DNA from 2 places in the Candidatus Sarcina troglodytae genome. Region 2 is predicted to be linked to the other one. Evidence: a T-box and tRNA genes for the amino acid it is inferred to sense, from the RefSeq annotation. Region 2 holds a T-box; the other holds one or more tRNA genes.

Region 1 (5,566 bases), 940 kb from region 2:
TTGAAGTATATAAAAGAAGTAGTGCTAGTTGGATTGAAGATCAAGACTTTTGGAGATTTTCAGGAATATTTAGAGATGTTTATTTGTACGCGACTCCAAAATGTCATGTGAAGGATTTATTTGTAAAGCAAAATTTAGATGATACTTATAAAAATGGACAATTAAATGTTAACATAAAGTTAGATAGTTTGGAAAAGTGTATAATTAAGGGATACTTAAAGGATAAAGATGAAAAGCTAATATGTGAATTTAAAGAAGTGCAAGGAAAAGAAAATGTAGAATTTAGTAAAACTATAGAAAATGTTAATTCATGGAGTGCTGAAAATCCATATCTTTATACTTTATATATTGAAGTTTTAGATGAAGAAAATAATTTAATAGAAATAATACCTCAAAAAATTGGTTTTAGAAGATTCGAGTTAATAGATAACATAATGCATTTAAATGGAAAAAGAATTGTGTTTAAAGGTGTTAATAGGCATGAGTTTAGTTGTAAAACTGGACGAGCTATAAGCAAAGAAGATATGATTTGGGATATTAAATTTTTAAAACAAAATAATATAAATGCTGTTAGAACTTCTCATTATCCAAATCAAAGTTATTTCTATGATTTATGTGATGAATATGGAATTTATTTAATAGATGAGGCTAATTTAGAAAGTCACGGTTCATGGCAAAAATTAGGCAAGTGTGAGCCAAGTTGGAATGTACCTGGTTCGTTGAAAGAGTGGAGAAATGTTGTTGTAGATAGAGCTGAATCTATGCTTCAAAGGGATAAAAATCATCCATCAATTCTTATTTGGTCTTGTGGAAATGAATCGTATGCTGGTGAAAACATTTTAGAGATGACTAAATATTTTCATGAAAATGATAACAGTCGTTTGGTTCATTATGAAGGAGTATTTTGGAATAGAGAGTTTAATGATATAAGTGATATAGAAAGTAGAATGTATGCAAAACCAAATGAGATAGAAGATTATTTAAATAGTAACCCTAAAAAACCTTATATAAGTTGTGAGTATATGCATGCTATGGGAAATTCATGCGGAGGAATGAATCTTTATTCTGAACTTGAAGATAAGTATGAAATGTATCAAGGTGGATTTATATGGGATTATATAGATCAAGCTATAGAAACAACAGACAAAAATGGAAATAAAATTCTAGCATATGGTGGAGATTTTAATGATAGATCAACTGACTATTGTTTTTGTACAGATGGGATAATTTATGCAGATAGAACAGTATCACCAAAAGTTCAAGAAGTTAAATATTTATATTCAAATGTTAAAATAGTTCCAGATACCGAAGGAATACTTATAAAAAATAACAATTTATTTGTAGGAACAGAAGAATATGATTTTATAGTTTATATAGAAAAAGAAGGAAAAAAAATATTTCAATATACCATGGATGTAGATGTAAAGCCTCAATCTCAAGAATATGTAAAATTTGATTATCCAAAGATAAAAGAAAATGGGGAATATACTATAAATGTATCAATGAAATCTAAAAATGATACATCTTGGGTAAATAAGGGGCATGAAGTAGCTTTTGGGCAACATGTGTTTAATGTATCTAATTTTAAAGAGGATATTTATGAAGAAAAAGATAGATTCAAGGTTATTCGTGGAGATGGAAATATAGGAGTTAAAGGGGAGAACTTTTACTTCATGTTTTCATTAAGCGAAGGTGGAATTATTTCTTTATGTTATGATGGTAAAGAATATATAACAAGAGCACCTAAAACATCTTACTTTAGAGCAACAACAGATAATGATAAAGGAAATGCTCATAATTTTAGATGTGCACAGTGGCAAATTGCAGGTGCAAATCAAAAGCTTATTGATTTTAATTTAGAAGAAAGAGAAAATGAGGTTTCATTAACGTATACTTTTGCATTGCCAACAGCTATTGCAACTAATAATATAGTTAAGTATACAGTGAAAAAACATGGAGATATAGATGTAAACATTAAATATAAAGGGGTAGAAGGATTATCTGAAATTCCTTTAATTTCTATGGATTTTAAACTTAAAAAAGAATTTGAAAACTTTAAGTATTATGGTTATGGTCCAGAAGAAAATTATATCGACAGAAAAGAAGGTGCAAGACTTAATGTATTTGAAAGCACAGCAAGAGAAAATATGTCAAGATATTTAATACCTCAAGAATGTGGAAATAGGACAAATGTGAGATGGGTAAAAGTAACTAATAAAGATGGAGAGGGATTAACATTTAAATATAAAGATACTCCATTTGAATTAAGTGTGCTTCCATATAGCGCATATGAAATTGAAAATGCAATGCATATATATGAGTTACCATATGTAAATTATACGTGGGTTCGTATAATTGGAAAACAAATGGGTGTTGGTGGAGATGATAGTTGGGGAGCTCCGGTTCATAATGAATATCTAATTCCATCAAATGAGGATATAGAGTATACATTTACTATTTCAAAAATATAAAAAAGATTTAATTTAGTTTGTTTAAACAGTTATTGATTTTAGGTAAATATGAGATATTTTTAGAGTTAAAATATTTTTCATTTTTATTTAAAATCAATACTGTTATTTTAAAGTAGAGAGTTAAAATTTTAATCATTTAATTAGATGCAGATAAGGTGTAAGAATGAAAGTTAATTTATTTTTATACTTGCAAATACTATAGTTATTTGATAAAATATAAATAAGATGCAGATGTGGCGGAATTGGCAGACGCACTAGACTTAGGATCTAGCGCCTTTGGCGTGGGGGTTCGACTCCCTTCATCTGCACCAATTTTAAATTAATATGCGGAAGTGACTCAATGGTAGAGTGTCACCTTGCCAAGGTGAAAGTTGCGGGTTCGAGTCCCGTCTTCCGCTCCAATTTATAAGAGTAGTTTTATAACTACTTTTTTATTTTTTAATAAAAAAATTTTAACAATTAAAGTGTTAATGATTATAAATGTGAAAACAATTCTTCAATTAATAAATCTTCTATATATTCTTTAGAATATTTTTTTCTACCCATAAGTTCAAATATTATATCCTTAGACATATAACCTTCTTTATATAATTTCAAATTCTTACTAAGTTTTTTCAATTGGTTTTTTTTAATATGAGTTAGTTCGTATATTTCATCTAGTGAGTAAAATTCTTTTTTTAGAGTTGATTCTAGGGCTATTTGCATTTCTAATTTATAGTTTAAATCTACAAATTTATTTTTGTGAGGTCCATTTTTACCCCTATGATGGTTTGGACATAAATATTTATAATTTAATTTAAAGTCTAACCCACCTTCGCTTCTATGAACTATATGATGGATATCACCATCTTTTTTGCATATTTCACAAGAATAACTCAAATAATCACCTCTAAATAAATATAAAAAATAAATATATATATAAACTATCATAAAGAATAAACTGAATCAATAAATTATTATAATTAATAGAAATAATTAAAGGTGTTTTTATTAAGTTTATGGAAGTAAATAGTGATTTTATTATATATAGGGGGAGAGTTTGTGAAAAATTATAATTCTATATCTTATTGGGAGCCTTTTATACGAAAGAATAAAACTTTAAGAGAACGGGTGTTTAGATATGACTATATAACAGATAAAACTATATATCTCCATTATACTATTTTCACTAAAAAATCTGGGGTAGAAAGTGGATGGGTGCCTGCTCCAAATATAGATGCTTTTTTGGGATATGTACAGTATTGCTTTTTGCCACAAGCTTATTATATGTGGATTTATGGAAGAGAAAAAACTATTACTAAAATTCCGATAGCAACAGTAGATTCTATACTTAATGATGCGGTGATAAAGAATAAAGTTACAGATGATGAAAGAAAATATATAGAAGACGATATAAAGGAAATTAAAAATTTATGGAGATTTAAAAATGAAGATTGTCATAGAAAAATTATAAGTTTTTGTAGTAAATTTAACTCTAATTGGATAGGTGATGCTAATTCGTTTTTATATATGAAAGCATTTTTTAGTTCTAAGGAATTAGGTGAATTTGTTATAAAAACGATTTCTCAGACGAATTATACGAAATGTTTTAAACAAGAAACGTCTATGACTAGAGATGAATGGTTAAATTTTTGTGAGCAGGCAAGTAAGGATAGGCAAAAAGGAGAACAGTTAAAGCAATATTTATTCAAAGAACTAAAGGAAATAATTTAATATTTATCATGTTGTATATATAAAATAAAAATAATAAAATGTATTGACAAGATAAATTACATGTTATATAATTTATCTTGTCGTTGAAAAACGTACAAGCAAAAACGTGTATCTTTAGCTCAGCTGGATAGAGCAACGCCCTTCTAAGGCGTGGGCCTGGGGTTCGAATCCCTAAAGGTACACCATTTTGGGATATCGCCAAGCGGTAAGGCAACGGACTTTGACTCCGTTACTCGTAGGTTCGAATCCTGCTATCCCAGCCATGCGGGTGTAGTTCAATGGTAGAATGTCAGCCTTCCAAGCTGAACACCCGGGTTCGATTCCCGGTACCCGCTCCATTAAAATTAAAAACAGTTTTGTGCATTATTAGCTCAGTTGGTAGAGCACCTGACTCTTAATCAGGGTGTCCAGGGTTCGATCCCCTGATGATGCACCATATGCGGGTGTAGTTCAATGGTAGAATGTCAGCCTTCCAAGCTGAACACCTGAGTTCGATTCTCAGTACCCGCTCCATTAAAAATTAAAAACAGTTTTGTGCATTATTAGCTCAGTTGGTAGAGCACCTGACTCTTAATCAGGGTGTCCAGGGTTCGATCCCCTGATGATGCACCATATGCGGGTGTAGTTCAATGGTAGAATGTCAGCCTTCCAAGCTGAACACCTGAGTTCGATTCTCAGTACCCGCTCCAAATAAAGAACAGTTTGATAAGCTATTATCAAACTGTTTTTGTTATATAAAAATGAAAATATGTAAGAAAGGATTGTCTAAAATAAGGCTAGAGTAAAAAATATGAATTATATAAAAAGAATTGCAGCCATACATGATATGTCCTGTTTTGGGAAAGCATCATTAACTACAATAATACCTATTTTATCTGTTATGGGAAATGAAGTTTGTCCTATGCCAACGGCTATTTTATCTACACATACAGGTGGGTTTGGCAAACCGGCTTTTGTTGATTTGAGTGATTTTATGCAAGAGGCTAAAAAACATTGGGAAGGTTTAGAAATAAATTTTCAATGTATTTATAGTGGGTATTTAGGAAACTCTAATCAAGTTAATTTTGTAATTGATTTTATAAGAAGTTTTAAAAAAAATGATACACTTGTAGTTGTTGATCCTGTTATGGGGGATAATGGGAAACTTTATATTGGAATAGATACTAAGATGGTAGAAAGTATGAAAAAGCTTATAGCATTTTCTGATATTATAACACCTAATATAACAGAGGCTTGTTTTTTACTTGGAAAAGAATATAAAGAGTTTTTCACAAATGAAGAAGTTGAAGAATATGCTATAGAACTTAGTAAGTTAGGGATAAAAAAAGTTATCATAACTAGTGTAGTAAATGAGTATAATAAGGAGTATATAAATACTATAG
Region 2 (5,566 bases):
AAAGAGCATATCTAAAATTTAGCCATACTCCTTTATTTATATCAAAATTATCTTTTATAGGTAATTTTTATTATACTCTATAAAAATTACATATTTCCATATCATCTGGTAAAGTCCACACATTCTTTTCCCCTTCAACTGTAATACATGTATATTTATTATAAATTTTTTTATTTAATATCGTTACCATCTTACCCTTTTCATTTTCATAATCCTCTATTAAAGGTTGTAATATTATTTTTTCCCCTACCTTTAGTTTACCCAAATCCCTCTTTTGTATTATCTTATTTCTCTTCTTTTTCATTTCAAAATTTATTATTTCTAAATTTCTCTTAATCTTATAATTTTTTAATTTTTTATATTTTTTTTCATCAAAAAATCTCATTTGCTTCAATATGTATAAACATATTTCTACATCAACCATTTTTTCTATGAATTCATCTATTTCTCTTTCATATATGCATTTACTCAACTCTTGAAGTTTTTTTTCTGCTTGTACTAAAAAATACTCTTCTCCATAATACTTTAAAACCATTTCACACGCTTTTACATTACACATATTTTTTGCCATCTTCAATTCCTCCATAAATTAACAGTTATTACTTTTTATCAAATTCTCAAGTTCATGTGGTGTCATATAATTTATTGATGAATGTATTCTTTTTTTATTGTACCAATTTTCTATAAATTTATATAAGTTCATACACACTTCTCTAAAAGTACTATAATTTTTTAAATAAACCTCTTCTTTTTTTAAAATTGAATGAAAAGCTTCCATGGGAGCGTTATCATAAGGGCAACCTTTTTTACTATACGACTGTATTATTCCCATCTTATCGCAATATTCTTTAAATTTATGGCTTGTATATTGACTTCCTAAATCACTATGAAATATTAATCCATTTAAAGACTTTTTACCTCTACAAGCTCTTTCTAAAGATTTTATCGCTAAATCTGTAGTCATATTTTTTCCTATACTATATCCTATTATTTTTCTTGTATGTAATTCCAAGACTGAAGCCAAATAACACCATCCTCTATTTTTTATATAAATATATGTTATATCCCCTAACCACTTCTCATTTATATTATTAGTTTTAAAATTTCTATTTAATATATTAGGAAATTCTTTATTATAACACTTTTTTCTAGAATATTTATATGTTTTTCTCTTGTACAAATAAAGTTTCATTTTCTCGATAAATTTTTTAACTTTTTTTAAGCTTATATTATATCCTTTTTTAGATAATATATTTTTTATCTCTATTACTGCATACTTCTTTTTATTTTTTCCACAAATATTATATATTGTTTTCTCTAATATTTTATTTTGTTTTTCTCTCTTTGTTTGTTTTCTATTAATATTTTTATAAAACGTACTTCTATTTATATTAAGTATTCTACACATGGTTTTTATAGAGTATACCGTTTTATTTTTATTTATAAATTTGATTTTTTTTTTATTAATATGTTTATTATTTAAAATGTGCTCATGAGCTTTTTTTAATATTTTATTCTTTCTTTTTTCTAGAATTATATTTTCCTTCAATCTATTAATTTCAGCTATTGTAATTACTTCACTTTTATTTAGTTTAATTCTCCTAAACCTTTTTACCCAAAGTCTTAATGTTTGTACTTCAATCTTATAACGTTTGCTAAGTTTAATTAAGGATACCCCTGCATTATATAATGCTATTATTTGTTCTTTCTCACATTTTGTATACCTTTTGCCCCGCATTGCTTAGACACTCCATTATTTTTATTATTAATTTTATTTTAAATTAGTTTATATTATCGTGTCTACAAATTCATCTTATCATAAAAGTTATTTAAATCCTTTCAAATACCCTTTTCATCGTTATTTATCTATTGAATTTTCCTAGTGTATGTATATCAATAAAAAATATTATTTTTTATATCAAATATTTTTTATATCAAATATTTTTGACTTAAATATAACAAAGTTACATAGTTACATTGCTATGTTTTTTTAGTGTAATTGGGTATAATCTTAACTCTCTCATTATCTTTTGAACTCTTTTCTTACCTATATGTACACCTTTTTTTCTTAATGCGAAATACATTTTATTAACACCATATATCCCTTTATTTTCCATATAAACCTCTTTTACTATTTGATTTATCCATTTTTCTTTATTACTCTTATCTAACATTTTATTTGCTAAATAATTATAATAAGTGCTAACACTTATATTTAACATATCACAAAGACTTTTTATATTATAATCTTCTTTATTGTCACTTATAAACTTTACCTTCCTTTCTATATCTTTTTTTTCATAAATATCATCTAAATCTATTAAAATACTATTCTCTTCTATAAGCTTTTGTAATTCTTTCTTTAAGTCAATTATTTCTTTTACCGTTATATTTTCTTTATTGTTTATTTGTATTTCTTGGAATTTCTTGCTCCATGCAATTATATTTGATTTTGGAATATTATAATTCTCACTTATTTTTTTCACACTATTTCCATTTTTATATAACTTAACTATATTTTTTTTAAACTCTTCAGAATATTTTCTATTTGCCACAATTACCACCACCCTAATTCTCTATTATAATTTCACTTTCTATGTTTTTCTACAATTATAACATTTTATATTTTATTGTTGACTTGGGATTTATAAATACTATATAATATTTTATACAATATTAGCTTTGAGTAGGAGTAGTAATTCAAAGATTAAATTTTAGAGAGCTATGAATTTGGTGCAACATAGTATTTGTCTTTTTATGAACTTGCCTAGGAGCAATATATGTTAAAAGCATATACGTTTTATCTTCGTTATCAGATAATTAAAGTGAGAAAGACATTTTATCTTTCTAAGTAGAGTGGTACCGCGAAATTATCCTTTCGTCTCTTCAAGTTTAGAGATGGAAGGTTTTTTTATATTTAAATAAAAAGGAGGAACTTTAATGGGAAATTACAGTACTGCCATAGATAAAAAGTGGCAAAAAATATGGGAAGAAAAAGATTTATATAAATTTAATCCAAATAGCGATAAGGAAAAACTTTATGTTTTAGAAATGTTCTCTTATCCATCAGGTAGCCAACTTCATGCAGGTCATTGGTTTAATTATGGACCAGTAGATTCTTGGGCTAGATTTAAAAGAATGAAGGGATATAATGTTTTCCAACCAATGGGGTTTGATGCCTTTGGTCTTCCAGCTGAAAACTTTGCTATAAAAACTGGAATACATCCACAAGATTCAACAGTTAAAAATATAAAAACTATGGAAACACAACTAAAATCTATGGGCGCAATGTTTAACTGGGATAATGAAGTTGTAACTTGTATGCCAGACTACTATAAATGGACTCAATGGTTATTCTTAAAACTTTATGAAAAAGGATTAGCATATAGAAAAAAAGCTCCAGTAAATTGGTGCCCTTCTTGTAATACAGTTTTAGCTAATGAACAAGTTTTGGCAGATGGTACTTGTGAAAGATGTTCAACTGAAGTTACTAAAAAAGATTTAACTCAATGGTTCTTTAAAATAACAGATTATGCTGATGAACTTTTAGAAAAACTAGATGGATTAGATTGGCCAGAAAAAACTGTTGCTATGCAAAAGCATTGGATTGGAAAATCAACTGGTGCAGAAGTTAACTTTAAAATAAAAGATTCAGACCTTGATTTTAATGTATTTACTACAAGAGTGGATACACTTCTTGGAGTTAGCTATGTTGTTTTAGCACCTGAAAATCCATTAGTTGATAAAATAGTTACAGATGCTCAAAGAGAAGCTGTTGAAAACTATAAAGAAGAAGCTAAAAAGCAATCTGATATAGAGAGACAATCAATTTCTAGAGAAAAAACAGGAGTGTTTAGTGGTGCTTATGCTATTCATCCTCTAAACGGAAAAGAAGTTCCAATATGGGTTGGAGATTATGTTCTAGCAACTTATGGTACTGGTGCAGTTATGGCAGTTCCTGCTCATGATGAACGTGATTTTGCTTTTGCTACAAAATTTAATCTTCCAATTAATAGAGTAATAAATTCTAAAAAGGGTGAAGAAGAACTTCCATATTGTGAACATGGAATTTTAGTTAACTCTGGAGAATTTGATGGATTAACTACATCTGAAGCTAAAGTTAAAATAGTTGAAAAATTAGCTGAAAATAACTTAGGTGAACAAAAGGTTAATTATAGATTAAGAGATTGGTTAGTTTCAAGACAAAGATATTGGGGAGCTCCAATTCCTGTTGTTTACTGTGAAGATTGCGGAATAGTTCCTGTTCCTGAAAATCAGTTGCCAGTTGAACTTCCTTATGATGTTGAATTTACTCCTGATGGAAAATCACCACTTTCAAAATCTGAAAGCTTTGTAAATACAACTTGTCCTCATTGTGGAAAACCAGCAAAAAGAGAAACTGACACTTTAGATACATTTGTTTGTTCTTCTTGGTACTATTTAAGATACCCGGATAACAAAAATACAGATGCACCATTTAATCCTGATATTATAAATAAAATGCTTCCTGTTGATAAATATGTTGGTGGTCCTGAACATGCTTGTATGCATCTTTTATATGCTAGATTTATAACTAAAGCATTAAGAGATATGGGATATTTAAACTTTGATGAACCATTTAAATCATTAACTCACCAAGGTTTAATCTTAGGACCAGATGGGCTTAAAATGAGTAAATCTAAAGGAAATACAATATCTCCTGATGATTATATAAAAGAATATGGTGCTGACGTATTTAGAATGTATCTAATGTTTGGATTTGGATATGTTGAAGGCGGTGCTTGGAGTGATGATGGAATAAAATCTGTAAATAGATTTGTTGAAAGAATTGAAAGAACTTTAGATTCTGCTAGAGAAGCTATAAGCTCTAATAAAAACAACAAAAATTCATTAGATTCTGCAGAAAAAGAACTTAATTTTTGGAGACATAATACTATAAAGTCTGTTACTTCCGACACAGATAGACTTCAATTTAACACTGCTATAGCTAGAATGATGGAACTATTAAATGCTCTTCATAAATATATTCAAGAAGACACTAAAAACTTAAATTTCTTAAAAGAAACTTGTGAAGACTATATAAAACTTTTAGCCCCATTTGCACCACATTTCTCTGAGGAACAATGGAATCTTCTTGGAAATGTAGATTCAGTATTTAATGAAGGCTACCCTGTATTTGATGAAAAAGCTTTAGTTAAAGATGAAGTTGAAATAGCTATACAAATTAACGGAAAAATTAAAAATAAAATAATGGTTGCATCTTCTTTAGATGAAGAAGGCATAAAATCCGCCTCTCTTGCTGATGAAAAAATAAAAGCAAGTATTGGTGACAAAATTGTAGTTAAAGTCATTGTTATCAAGGGAAGACTTGTTAATATAGTTGTAAAATAGAGCTAATAATATTTCTAATAAACTTAAAATAAGCGAAGATTAAAAAATTCTTCGCTTATTTTGCTATAAAATCACTAAAAATAATTCTATAAAAGAAAACTTAATAAATTCTAATAATTTGTCTTTGAAACATCATTTTTCCAAAACTCAAAGGCTTTTAAAGCCTCCGTTTTAT

The links. A T-box is a leader RNA that pairs with one kind of tRNA and senses whether it is charged. The one in region 2 lies ahead of leuS (leucine--tRNA ligase), so its partner is inferred to be a tRNA-Leu.
Region 1: it has a tRNA-Leu gene. The T-box ahead of leuS (leucine--tRNA ligase) is inferred to sense a tRNA for this amino acid. The anticodon was not compared.

Annotation. Positions count from the first base shown of each region.
Region 1 is NZ_CP051754.1:2,025,203-2,030,768, reverse strand. It holds gene lacZ (beta-galactosidase, LacZ type) at 1-2,471, shown strand, start outside; tRNA gene HH195_RS09410 (tRNA-Leu) at 2,699-2,782, shown strand; tRNA gene HH195_RS09405 (tRNA-Gly) at 2,798-2,872, shown strand; gene HH195_RS09400 (HNH endonuclease signature motif containing protein) at 2,946-3,350, opposite strand; gene HH195_RS09395 (hypothetical protein) at 3,513-4,184, shown strand; tRNA gene HH195_RS09390 (tRNA-Arg) at 4,293-4,369, shown strand; tRNA gene HH195_RS09385 (tRNA-Gln) at 4,373-4,447, shown strand; tRNA gene HH195_RS09380 (tRNA-Gly) at 4,449-4,522, shown strand; tRNA gene HH195_RS09375 (tRNA-Lys) at 4,545-4,620, shown strand; tRNA gene HH195_RS09370 (tRNA-Gly) at 4,624-4,697, shown strand; tRNA gene HH195_RS09365 (tRNA-Lys) at 4,721-4,796, shown strand; tRNA gene HH195_RS09360 (tRNA-Gly) at 4,800-4,873, shown strand; gene HH195_RS09355 (pyridoxamine kinase) at 4,975-5,566, shown strand, end outside.
Region 2 is NZ_CP051754.1:527,926-533,491, reverse strand. It holds gene HH195_RS02340 (hypothetical protein) at 71-571, opposite strand; gene HH195_RS02335 (IS3 family transposase) at 590-1,738, opposite strand; gene HH195_RS02330 (IS3 family transposase) at 1,965-2,555, opposite strand; T-box leader at 2,674-2,889, shown strand; gene leuS (leucine--tRNA ligase) at 2,941-5,391, shown strand; gene HH195_RS02320 (nucleoside deaminase) at 5,502-5,566, opposite strand, start outside.